DNA from 4 places in the Paenibacillus sp. FSL R5-0636 genome. Region 2 is predicted to be linked to each of the others. Evidence: riboswitches for the same ligand, from Rfam matches in the RefSeq annotation. Region 2 holds a riboswitch; each other region holds the start of a gene.
What was found. Region 2 has a riboswitch for cyclic di-AMP ahead of MKX34_RS27175 (TrkH family potassium uptake protein). Riboswitches for the same ligand answer to the same signal wherever they lie in the genome.
Positions count from the first base shown of each region.

Region 1: it holds a riboswitch for cyclic di-AMP, as region 2 does, so the genes downstream of both, MKX34_RS17035 (APC family permease) here and MKX34_RS27175 (TrkH family potassium uptake protein) in region 2, are expected to answer to the same signal.
Region 3: it holds a riboswitch for cyclic di-AMP, as region 2 does, so the genes downstream of both, MKX34_RS02680 (hypothetical protein) here and MKX34_RS27175 (TrkH family potassium uptake protein) in region 2, are expected to answer to the same signal.
Region 4: it holds a riboswitch for cyclic di-AMP, as region 2 does, so the genes downstream of both, MKX34_RS00545 (C40 family peptidase) here and MKX34_RS27175 (TrkH family potassium uptake protein) in region 2, are expected to answer to the same signal.

Region 1 is NZ_CP150232.1:3,770,584-3,773,717, reverse strand. Features, by position in the region: gene MKX34_RS17045 (DsbA family protein) at 35-751, shown strand; gene MKX34_RS17040 (disulfide oxidoreductase) at 748-1,212, shown strand; cyclic di-AMP (ydaO/yuaA leader) riboswitch at 1,407-1,566, shown strand; gene MKX34_RS17035 (APC family permease) at 1,691-3,134, shown strand, end outside.
Region 2 is NZ_CP150232.1:5,938,180-5,941,313, reverse strand. Features, by position in the region: gene MKX34_RS27180 (CPBP family intramembrane glutamic endopeptidase) at 1-1,174, opposite strand, end outside; cyclic di-AMP (ydaO/yuaA leader) riboswitch at 1,495-1,670, shown strand; gene MKX34_RS27175 (TrkH family potassium uptake protein) at 1,735-3,093, shown strand; gene MKX34_RS27170 (TrkA family potassium uptake protein) at 3,107-3,134, shown strand, end outside.
Region 3 is NZ_CP150232.1:600,952-604,085, reverse strand. Features, by position in the region: gene kdpA (potassium-transporting ATPase subunit KdpA) at 1-1,060, opposite strand, end outside; gene MKX34_RS02680 (hypothetical protein) at 1,277-1,693, opposite strand; cyclic di-AMP (ydaO/yuaA leader) riboswitch at 1,946-2,135, opposite strand; cyclic di-AMP (ydaO/yuaA leader) riboswitch at 2,555-2,719, shown strand; gene MKX34_RS02675 (hypothetical protein) at 2,800-3,134, shown strand, end outside.
Region 4 is NZ_CP150232.1:113,140-116,273, reverse strand. Features, by position in the region: gene MKX34_RS00555 (M1 family metallopeptidase) at 1-327, shown strand, start outside; gene MKX34_RS00550 (hypothetical protein) at 339-1,169, shown strand; cyclic di-AMP (ydaO/yuaA leader) riboswitch at 1,387-1,525, shown strand; gene MKX34_RS00545 (C40 family peptidase) at 1,583-2,011, shown strand; cyclic di-AMP (ydaO/yuaA leader) riboswitch at 2,374-2,516, shown strand; gene MKX34_RS00540 (C40 family peptidase) at 2,561-3,013, shown strand.

The DNA of each region.
Region 1 (3,134 bases), 2.2 Mb from region 2:
GAGTAAACCTAAAAAAAGTCCAAATGTTCCCCAGTTGAGCAAACAAGAGAAACGACGGGTAGAACAGGAGCAACAGAAGCAGAAAACGAGAATTTTAGTTATTAGTTCAATAGCTGTAGTAGTTATCATTTTTGTTGGATTGTTTATGTTAGCTTCGAAAGATGCAGCAAAGAATGTCTCTACAGGAGAACCGGTAGAATTCAATTACAGTGAGCTACCTAGGATTGGTAATGAGGATGCACCTGTTAAGCTTGTTGAATTTGGCGATTTCAAATGTCCAGCTTGTTCCCAGTTTGCTGGCTCCATGAAACCGAAAATTGTTCAAGATTTTGTCAACGAGGGAAAAGCAGCTCTTTACTTTGTAAATATGGCTTTCGTTGGTCCTGACTCTGAGACAGCTTCACTAGCTGCATTGTCTGTATACCATCAGAATAAGGATGAATTCTGGAAGTTCTATGATGCTGTATATGCGCAGCAAGGGGATGAGAGCGACGAATGGGCCACTGAGGATTTCTTGATAAGCCTTGCTGAAAAAGAGAAATTAGCGATCGATTACGATCTGTTGCGTAAAGACATCCAAGAGAAAACTTATGCAGATGAGCTGAAGAAAGACATTCAGTTGGCAACTGACGCAGGCGTGACAACTACGCCTTCGCTCTACATTAATGGGGTGAAAACGGCTGAACCTTTCGATATTGAAGCGATTACATCTGAAATTAACGCCGCCGCAAAAGCAGTGGAGGCAAAGTGACAAAATTCCTATCTTTTTGCAAGCGTAACTGCCTCTATCTGGCCTGGTTTGTCTCTTTGGTTGCTGTAGCTGGTAGCTTGTATTTAAGTGAAGTCTTGAAATATGAACCTTGTAAGCTTTGCTGGTTTCAGCGGATTTTTATGTATCCGCAGTTATTTTTGTTGGGAATTGCCACTTTCCGTGGAGATAAGCGCATCATTCCTTATGTGCTTCCATTAAGTTTGATTGGTGGCAGTATCTCAATCTATCATTATGCGGAACAGAAGATTCCAGCGTTAAGTAAAGTTCTACCTTGTACAATTGGTGTTCCTTGTAATAAAGATTACTTGAACTACTTCGGATTTATTACGATTCCTTTGTTAGCTTTAATCGCTTTTGCTCTAATTAGTCTCCTTCTTTGGTATGGACGTAAGGAAGAAGAAATGATTGAAGTAGATGCAGAGGAGAGCTTAGGATTTTAGTTTTCGCTTTGGAAGTTACAAAAAAGCTGAAAAGGTATTAAAATCACGGGCTAGAGGGATAATTGAAGATAATGAAAGAGAGCATCCAATAAGACGCTATATTTGAGCTTATTGGATGTTTTTTCATTCTTTTTTCATTTTTTTCAACGCTTTACTGTAGGCACTTTGTAGACTAATATTAGACCTTGTGAGAAGTTGAATATGCGCTGAATTTTCTTAGGAAAAACGGGGGAACCAAACTTGGCATTCATGCCAATGGGGTGAATCGGAACCGGGTCGAACAGACCTGTACCGTAGGGCTATAACCACAGCCCGAATCCGCCAGCTAACCTCGTAAGCAAGGTGGGAAAATGACCATGCATAAGCATGCGGATCATTTCCGTATGCTTATTTTTGTGTCTGCATTTATGAAATCCACCAATGAAAACAGCGCACGGAAATTCCGTTTCAGCTCCCAAAGAAAGGAACTGTATCCACCATGGTAAGCAAGGTAAAACGACTATTGATCGGACGTCCGATGAAGTCGAATGAACTCGATCATGAAAAGTTATCCAAGGTTAAAGCACTGGCTGTCCTGTCTTCTGATGCGCTCTCGTCTGTAGCCTACGGAACGGAACAAATTCTGATTGTACTGGTGGCTGCCGGGTTTACTGCCATCTGGTATTCCCTGCCAATTGCATTAGCCGTATTGGGCCTGCTGGCCATCTTGATTTTATCCTATCGGCAGACGATTTTTGCTTATCCGCAAGGAGGCGGAGCTTATATCGTAGCCAAGAGCAATCTTGGTATTCCGACAGGGCTGCTCGCTGGGGGTTCATTATTGGTGGATTACATTCTTACCGTAGCGGTTAGTGCCTCGGCAGGGACGGATGCGATCACATCGGCTTTTCCAAGTCTTCATAATCATACTGTTCTCATCGCTGTATCTGTTATCGTTCTATTAACAATCATTAATCTTCGCGGAGTGACTGAATCGGCTTCGTTCATCGCAATTCCAGTGTATTTGTTTGTGGTTTCGATTGTTGTTCTGATTATCTCCGGTATCGTTAAATATGCAATGGGTGGCGCGCATGCGAATGTTCCTGAAATAGGCAGCGCCGTATCTAATGTAAGTTTGTTTCTACTATTAAAAGCGTTTAGCTCTGGTTGTTCAGCCCTAACGGGGGTTGAGGCCGTATCTAATGCGATCCCAAACTTTAAAGCACCGGCTGAGAAAAATGCAGCCAAGACGCTAATGATCATGGGACTTATCCTTGGCTTTATGTTTACCGGAATCACTGTGCTGGCGTATTGGTATGGTATTGTGCCAGATGAAAAGGCTACGGTTGTCTCTCAGATCGCTGAATCGACCTTTGGCCGTGGCGGATTGTACTTTTTCATTCAAGGGATTACAGCAGTGATTTTGTTCTTGGCAGCTAATACAGCATATTCAGCGTTTCCGCTGCTTGCCTTTATGTTTGCAAAAGATAAATATCTGCCACACGCATTTATGGTCCGTGGTGACCGCCTGGGCTTCTCAAACGGGATTATTTTTCTAGGAGTTATGTCTATCATACTTGTGGCTGCATTCCATGGGAATACGGAAGGTTTGATTCCACTTTATGCGGTAGGCGTGTTCATTCCTTTTACCTTATCCCAACTGGGGATGATGGTGCATTGGATCAAAACAAGACCTGCTGGATGGGTGAAAAGATTTGTTGTAAATACCATCGGTATGCTGACTACATTGACGATTACGCTTATATTTATCATTACTAAATTCTCGAGCGTATGGATGGCATTCATTTTCTTACCTGCTGTAATGTTCGTGTTCCACCGTATTCATAAGCACTATTTGAACACTGCGGATCAACTGCGTATATGTCCGGCTACTGATAAACCTATAATTAAAGGAAGTACTGTAGTTGTTCCTGTTGCAGGGG
Region 2 (3,134 bases):
TGAACATAACCGTCTGCACCCCTAGCAGAACGAAAGCCCAGATGTAACCAGCCCGGATACTGTCCAACACATATTGTCCATAGCCGGGCTCTTTGGCGCGGGGCCAAGGGTTCATGCCTTCCTCTTTTCGCCATAAGCCATTGCCGCCCACTAAAGAGAAGTAGAGCAAGGAGGACATCAGCAGGCTGTACAAAGCATAAATGATAAACATAATGACAGAGGTAATCTGTGCTTCTAGCCCTTCGCCCGTAGATTCAGGCAGCATATTATAGGTGCTGATCATCATGATTACAAAATAGGCTGAGCTTAGGAATACTCCACGTTTAAAGGAAGTATGCTCTCTTCTAAGAATACTGTAGACGAGTGCCAGAATTCCTAAAATCAGTGTGGGTATACCGTAACCGAATAATGTTAGCTTTTCCGCTAAAGAGGTCTGTCCTTGTACGTAGGAGGTATGCCAAGCTGGTGCAGTGAATCCGGCATTAAAGCTGGAGACCTGCTCTCCACTGAAATCAAAATAATAGTGCAATAAGGATTCGCCGACCTGAACAGTACTATCCGTATACACTAGCCCATGGCTTCCTGTATTCGATTCAATTTGTAGCTTGGCAGGATTTACTTCCCATTCCTGAAGCCAAGGACGAGCAAGATTCTCCTTCTGCGCTAGAGTGAGGTCAGCTCCCTTGTCCTCTTTTGCACCAACGGAAGCGATGCCTGACCCCTCTTCGGAGGCAACTTTTGCAGCCTTTGAGAAAGCGACAATCTTACCGTTATACATATTGAGGTCAACGATGATTTGCGGCTCTTGCTCCGCTGAAGGAGTAAGCGTTGCACGAAAGACATCAAAAGGATATTTTTGATCCAATTTTTTCTTGGTGTAGTCCTCCACAAGCTTCTCGCGAGACATATAACCATAAAAGGAAGAGTCCGTCTCGTAAAGTACATTCCATTGATCGTTTGGTGCTTCGGTGTAATTGAGCTTTTGTTCTGCGAATAATACGGCTTGGTCACGGGCTTCTGCCTTGCTAATGACGGTGGTATCTTCCCCTGTAGAGCTGCTTAGCAGCGAAGGGGAAATCTGAAACATAATAAATAGAATAAGACCGATAATGCCCGAGATGATGAGCCTCTTGGAGAGGGCACGTTGCTGTAGGGGCTGGCCGACGGGATTCATGTAACGCCTCCTTGTTATGTACTGACAATATTATGTTCCATTATAGTATTAGTGCCTGGCTGGTTACAAAAAACATTATATGTCCTTTTTATGGGTAATAGAGATAGTATAGAATAGTCATGTGAATTTATACCATGAATTTTATCGTGTTCATTTGTGTACGAATGGTGAGAATCGGTGTAATTGCAGGGAAAACACGGAAAAGTGATGAGAAAAGGTACTCCATTTGATGCAGTCTCTTTAAACCGCATTTTTTCATGTGAATGAGCATTAATTGTGTCTTTGTGAATTCACTAAATAACGTATATAATTTGTATGCAATTGTATAGTAGCCGAATTTCTGGTGAAAACGGGGGAACCATAAGAAGTGATGAAAAGTGGAGTGTACAAGATAAATGGCACTTTCATCAGGGGTGAATTTCGTTCTAGGAACGAATAGGGCAGCCTGCACAGTCCGAATCCGTCAGCTAACCTCGTAGGCTAATTTACTGCAGGAACCAAGTTAGCATTGGTTTTCCAGTGCTTTTTTTGTTGGAATTTTTGATAAGAAGGTGAGCATAGTGGCTTCACAGTTTCGCAGGATTTCTGAATTTAAGTTTCTGAAGCTCTCGCCGCCGCAGATACTGGTGCTTGGTTTTGCATCGATTATTCTGATAGGGGCCTTGCTGCTTATGTTGCCCATTTCAAGCACAAGCGGGAATTCCGTGGAATTTATTGATGCATTATTTACTTCAACTTCGGCAACCTGTGTAACAGGGCTTGTTGTGCTGGATACCGGAACTTCGTTCACGATTTTTGGGAAAACCGTAATTATGATCCTGATCCAGATCGGCGGCTTAGGTTTTATGACCATGGCCACTCTATTTTCACTGGTGTTAAAGCGTAAAATTTCTTTGCGGGACAGGCTAATCCTACAGGAAGCCATGAATCAAGGCTCTATGGAAGGAATTGTGCGACTGATCCGGAGAGTCCTTATATATTCTCTTGTCATAGAAGGCTGTGCCGCTTTGCTGCTGTCTATTCGCTGGGCTTTTGATATGCCACTTGGAAAAGCGATTTATTTTGGCGTATTTCATGCGGTGTCTATGTTTAATAATGCGGGGTTCGATATTTTTGGGGATTTTCGCAGTTTAACTGATTATGTATATGATCCGCTTGTGAATATTATTGTGATGTTTCTGATTGTCTCCGGCGGGATTGGTTTTATTGTAATGTCAGATCTGGTGGAGTTTCGGGTAACCCGCAGGCTGTCTCTACATAGTAAAGTTGTCCTGTCCACCAGCACAGGGCTGATTCTGATCGGAGCTTTGGTTATTTTTATATTCGAGTTTACTAACACTCGTACCCTAGGTTCACTGAATTTTGGCGGTAAAATATTATCAGCCTTCTTTCAATCCGTGTCTCCCCGTACGGCTGGCGCGAACACAGTTGATATTGCTGGACTTCGGCAGGCTACACAATTTTTTATAGTGATTCTTATGTTTATTGGTGCTTCTCCAGGCTCAACGGGCGGCGGGATCAAGACAACAACCTTTACGATGATGATTGGTGCTGTTATTGCTATGCTGCGTGGACGGGAAGATGTTGTGTTGTTCCGTTATCGGCTGGCTCAAGAGCGCATCTACAAGGCATTAACGATCACACTGCTGGCTTTGTTGTTAATCGCCTCTGTGTCGATGATACTCTCCACAACTGAAGACAGTAATTTCTTGGCAATCTTGTTTGAGACGACCTCCGCCTTTGCTACGGTAGGACTGACTATGGGGCTAACTCCGGAACTGTCAGCGATCGGTAAGATTCTACTCTGTCTGACGATGTTTGCAGGTCGGCTAGGTCCACTAACCTTGGCGTATGCACTCGGTCCCAAACAGGGTAAACCACTGTATAAGTATCCTGAAGGTAAAATAATTATTGGATAGGAGTTAATTAGAAATGAAAGCACAGCAATTTGTAGTAATCG
Region 3 (3,134 bases), 1.7 Mb from region 2:
GCGTATCATGCATATTGTTAACACTACCTGTCGTAGCTGCCGTTGTTACCGAAGTGAACAGCGAAGATTGCGGGATACCAAAACGCACCTCTTTACCTTCCATGCTGCCTTGCGAAGACTCGATCCCCAGCGCATTAATAGCGGGATTCCCTTTAGTTTCCGCATAATAATTCAGCCCCAGCAGCAGAACGAACAAGGTCATCATTGCTGTGAAAATCACCCAGCCCTGACGTTTGTTCTTAGCGAACAATCCGTACATATATGGCAAAGAGGCTGGCAACATCCACATAGAGAGAATCTCCAGAACGTTCGTAAGTGGATTAGGGTTCTCAAAAGGATGCGCTGAATTGGCTCCGAAGAAGCCGCCACCATTCGTACCTAAGTGTTTAATTGACTCCAAAGAAGCGACTGGACCGATAGCGATTTGTTGCGTCTGCCCTACGAGTGTAGTGACCTCAAGCGATGGCTTGAGCGTTTGTGGCACATGCAACCCTACCAGCACCAATGAAACTAGCAGAGCTAATGGAATGAATACACGAATATGTGCTTTTACGAAGTCCTCAAAAAAATTCCCGACTGATTTCTGTCCTGTAATCCCTCTGACAAAAGCAACCGCAACAGAAAATCCGCTCGCTGCAGACGTGAACATCATCATCGTGATGACTGCCATTTGTGAAAAATACGATAGTCCCGTCTCCCCGCTATAATGCTGCAGGTTCGTATTGGTCATAAAGCTGATCACCGTATTAAATGAAAGCGTCTGTTCCATATCGGCAATTCCATTCGGGTTCAGCGGCAATCCCCGCTGTAATCTTAGAAAAATATAACTGAAAGCAACCAGTACGATATTAGTTAAAACAAAGCTGAGTGCATACTTCTTCCAGGACATTCCGTCCCGTTTTTTCAGGCCGATCAGCTTATAAATACCTTTCTCTGTGCCTGCAAACCAGCGATCCGTACGATTCGGTTCGTTAGAAAATACATGATATAAATACGTCCCCATCGGCTTGACCAACAAGATGAGAATTACAATTACGACGACTATTTGCAAAATGCCCATGAATGCCCCTCCTTAAAATTTCTCAGGATGAATCAACGCGTAAACCAGATATATAAACAACAGTAGGGTAACAGCGATTACTAGAATCACAGCTTATCCCTCCCCGTATCCTCAACTACACCTGCGCACCAGCGCATAAAGCCATAAAATAACCCGTAAATTACAGCTAACGAAGCCACCATATACAGATCCATCATATCTTCCGCACTCCTTCCATTATCCTTGATGAGGTGATCTATCGATTAGAAAATCAGCATCACCACTATGGGAATAGATTACATAGCTCGCACCAAGTCTTTTATAGACCAATCTAGGATTTATAGAACTTGTAATCACAAAAATTGGCTGTGTCGTCCAGGTACGGCACATCTGAATATAGCGGCAGCAAAGCGGAAAGCTGCTCTCAAACAGATATACCCTGCCTACCGGGAACGATGGGCGAAACCAAGTGCTCTGATGGCGGGTATCCACTAGAATAACCTGCTCGATTCCGAGCTCCTCTAGTAAAGCTTTCTCAGCCAGATTGTTGGTTAATCCCGCCATCTTAATACCCCTGAACTTCAGAAGTTTAATGAAATGTTCTCCCGCCTTTGTAGGCGCACATACAAGCACATATTCATTCTGATCCGTCATCTCTTTTTTCTCCTCCTGCTCATTTACAACAAGGAGGCAACGAAAATCTCCGAAAGGATGTTGACCTATCGTCATTTTCGGGCACAACCTAAAGCTCGGTTGTGTCACGTCATTAGACGCTGCCTTACAAATACCGCTAATGATGAATTTAGCGACCTCTTGGGGGAGGCCTCCATAAATGCTTTGCTTCTAAGAGCACAGCAAAAAGCCACAAAGGATCTCCTCTGTGGCTCGCTAGCGGTCACATTGCACTCATCCTCTCTCCATACGCTTACGAGGTTAGCTGTCGGATTCGGGCGGTGAGAGTCGCCCTACCTGTATAGATGCGAGCTCACTCGCACCCTCTACAGGATTCACCCCATAATCAGCTTCCGACTCTCACATCGGCTGCCGATTGTTGGTTCCCCCGCTTTCCTTATCGGAAATTAAGCGGATCAAATATTCGATTGTCGTTGAAACAGGAGTAATCATACTCTTATGCACGAAGACTTGTAAAACCTGAATGATGCCAAAATAATGCAAATTAAAAACTATTTTCCCATTAGATAGCGCTTACTTGATATCTAATCTCTCTATATCTCTTGTTTACTCGAGTTTCGAGCGTTTAATCGCTATCTATAACCCATGTGATTTTATTCACCTTTTTAGAGCGAAAATACTGCAAATTCCCTTTATAGGTAGAAACGCAAGAAGCTGAGGTTGAGCGAGAAAGAGGCGCGATAACACGCCATAAATACCTATTTACCTCGTTTTTCAGTCGTAGTCGGCAGGATATGGTTAAAATCGCTCTAAAAGAACATTTTCCGTTTTTTACAGAAAATCTTGAAAAGAGTATGATTCGGGTTGAATCTAATTCATGAAAAACAATCAACGCTGAGTTCCTGCATTCGCAGGGAACGGGGGAACCATCAGGCCACCTGGCCTACTTGGGGTGAATCCAAAGGAGACTGCGTAAGTCTCAATAGGTAGGGCGACTCTCACCGTCCGAATCCGACAGCTAACCTCGTAAGCGTAAAGAGAGAGACCCTTGATCCGCCACGCTTTGGCCCAGGTATATCTGCCTGTAATCCAAAACCGCAGCAGAGGTCCTCCTCTTGCTGCGGTTTTTGCGTTACCTGAGCCTATTAGGTGATAGCACGCTGGATGGGGTGAATGTTTTGAAGCACTATTATTTAGGGATACATCAAGGGCTGCTTGAGCCGATAAGTCTAAATTACGTTTGTTTCGGGGCCTTGTGGTTCGAAGAAAATAATCACAGATACATTGTAGGTTATGCATTTGGCCAGAACCAGATCCAAGCCCTTCGCCAATTCAGTACACCTTCTTCTTGTAAAGACTGTTTAGACTCTAAGATTGTATATGAAATATATAAAAAAATTCGAGAACAACAACAGCAGCAGGATTGGTCATCGCATCAAAAACTCCCGTGGTTTACAGCCTT
Region 4 (3,134 bases), 1.2 Mb from region 2:
AACAGCGGCGATGCTCCAAGCTACGAATCATTAGTGAAGATTTCAAACAAAGGGAGCCATTACGTTGATGTTCCCGTGAAATTCACATTCGCCGACAGCTCTTCGGTGCAGCGGGTCTGGAACGGTGAAGGAGCAGAGACTACGTTTCAATTGTTAAGCGATAAGCCTCTTCTCTCTGCTGAGATTGACCCTGAACATTCCATCTTATTGGAGAGCAAACATCTAAACAACTTTAGGCTGGCGGAAATAGAGCCCAAGACGCTCTCTCGCTGGACATTAAGTGTAACTAAACTACTTGAAACCGTGCTCGGAACTCTTGTCTGGTGAGGTGAATGATTGTGAGAACATCGATAACCCGCGGCTGGCAAAGCATGAAGGAGCAATTTTATATTTTAATTCTGCTCTTCATCTACCGACTGATCTGGGGCTACTTTATGTATGGTTTCATCCGATCTGCTATTATTCCAATTCTACTGCGCTATCCGGATAAAGACGCCGGAGGCAGCGGTATGGGCAGACTGTTGTATTATATCGAGGGACAGTTCAGCTTGAATACGGACCCTGCGATACGCACTTGGTTATGGATGCTTCTGGCGCTTGTTGTCTTGCGACTTCTGCTTTCCCCTTTCATAAGGGCAGGATTGCTGCATGAGCTCCACCAGGAGCGAAAGGGCGAGCGTGGACTGTTCTTTTTCCCTGGCATGAAGATCTATGGACTACCTGTCTTAGTCTTTAGCCTAATCGAATGGGTGCTGACCCTGCTGCCGCTTTACTGGCTTGCTCCAAAAATGTACGGGCTGTTCTTATCCTCTTTGTTTAACTACGCTTTGTTACTTCATTTAGTACCATACGTATTGGCATGGCTTATATATATTTTTATCGTGCGCCTGTTTCTTCTATATATGCAGTTTGGTTACACCGGCGGTACAGGAATGTTCTCCTCACTGATCATCTGCTTGCGGTCACTGATTCCTGCTATAGGTGTTTCCATTGTACTTGGGGCGGGAGGCCTGCTCTTACTGCTAGTGTGCGGACTGACGGGTCTGTTCTGTCCCGGCCTACCGGCACTTATAATACGGCAAATCTCACCACTACCTTCTACGCTCTTAAAAATGTGGGGAATCTCTGCACAATATCATCTATGGCGTAGCAAAGCATTTCCACAATAAATCAACCTTATTTGACATAATAAAAAGGTCCCAATTCCTGTATTCAGGAGCTGGGACTTTTTCTCATTACGGATAACTTAAGAGTATTTGCAAAATCGTAAAAGCTCTGTTACAATAAGTCCTGTGCTATTAGTAACAATTTTGTAATCAATTGAAACGATTCCTACATAACTAAATGTATTTATCGTAAGTGTAACTGTCGAAACGTCATTCTCTGGTGCTTAACACGCCTAATTCCTTTGCACCGGGAAGTGGGGGAACCATATTTTGGGTGAATTGATCTCGCTTTACAGGGATCATAGGGAATCTTCTACCGAACCCTTAAGCTAACCTCGCAGGCCTTGGAAGGAGTACATCTTTTGAAAAGACATAATTTAAGAAAAAAATGCGTCGCTGCGGCGCTAGGACTTGTAATGGCATTATCTATTGGTGGAGGAAGCGCCTTTGCCGACTCTAAAATGGACTCTGTAATCTCAAAGACTATTGGAGTTGCCTATAAAACCGGAGGTACAAGCACTGCCGGATTTGATTGCTCTGGATTTACAAAGTATGTATTCAAGAATGTGGGTCTTACTTTACCTCGTACATCAAAAGCTCAATATAGCGTTGGAACTGCTGTATCCAAAAGCAATCTGCGTTCTGGTGATCTAGTGTTCTTTAACACACTTGGCAATGGAGTATCCCATGTCGGCATTTATGTTGGAAACGGAAAATTCGCACAATCGTCCTCTTCGCGTGGAGTGACCATCACTTCACTCAGTCAGGCCTACTGGGCCAATCGTTATGTTGGCGCTAAAAGAGTAATGAGTACTTCAGCTTATCAAGCTGTAGCCTTCGATTGAAACCTTCCTCACAACTATAACCTCACAATTACAACTATATGAACCTGAATCTGATTATGCCCGTAATCAAATTCGGGTTTTTCTTTATTCCATAATATATTTTTACACTATTAGAGCCCAATTGAAACACGTTTATTTGATAAAAATTGCAATTATATTAAAAATTAGGTCATTATTAACGCTTACATATGCCTTTCTACCGTAAAAATGCCAATTTTTCTGCATTAATATGTTAAAAACGATTGCCAAGCGGCTTTCTGTTTGTTACAATTAGCGCAGTGAGATTTTAGTAACATTTTTGTAATCATTAAGTTGTTATTTACAAAGGTTTTGTCATGTATTGATTACAAGCTAATCCTAATCAACAGTATGAGCCGAGTTTCCTAACTATTAGGAAAACGGGGGAACCAACTTTGGGTGAATTGACCTCCATTATATAGAGGGGTCATAGGGGACCTTCAACCGAACCCTTAAGCTAACCTCGTAGGCATTTGGAAGGGGTATACACTTTTGAAGAAGAAGTTAGCAGCAGCAGTACTAAGCTTTTCCATCATCCTCACCATCGGAGCAGGAAGCGCTTTCGCAGATTCCAAAATGGATAAAGTGATTGACAAGGCCATCGGTACTAAATACGTATCCGGCGGTATATCCACTAACGGATTTGATTGCTCCGGATTTACAATGTATGTGTTTGATAAGATTGGCATTAACCTTCCACACCAATCAGGTTCCCAATATCAAATGGGCACAGCAATCTCCCGTGATGATATAAGAGCCGGAGATCTTGTATTCTTCAATACAAGTGGCAAAGGTGTCTCCCATGTCGGCATTTATGTCGGTGAAGGTAAGTTCGCACACGCTTCTACCTCACGCGGTGTTACGATTAGCTCTCTGAGTGATAGCTACTACGTGAAACGCTACGTTGGTGCCAAGCGCATTATGAGCACAGACGCTTACCAATCGGTTGCTGCTGAATCGGAAGACAATGATGATGTGCAATAAATAACGTACATAGGCTCTTTTCCAAGGTACTCTTGGAGGAGAGCTTGTTTTTTTGTCTTATTACTTATTTACCCCTCTCATAATTTGTAAAACATTCCCCTCATATAAAGTTTCTGAGTCG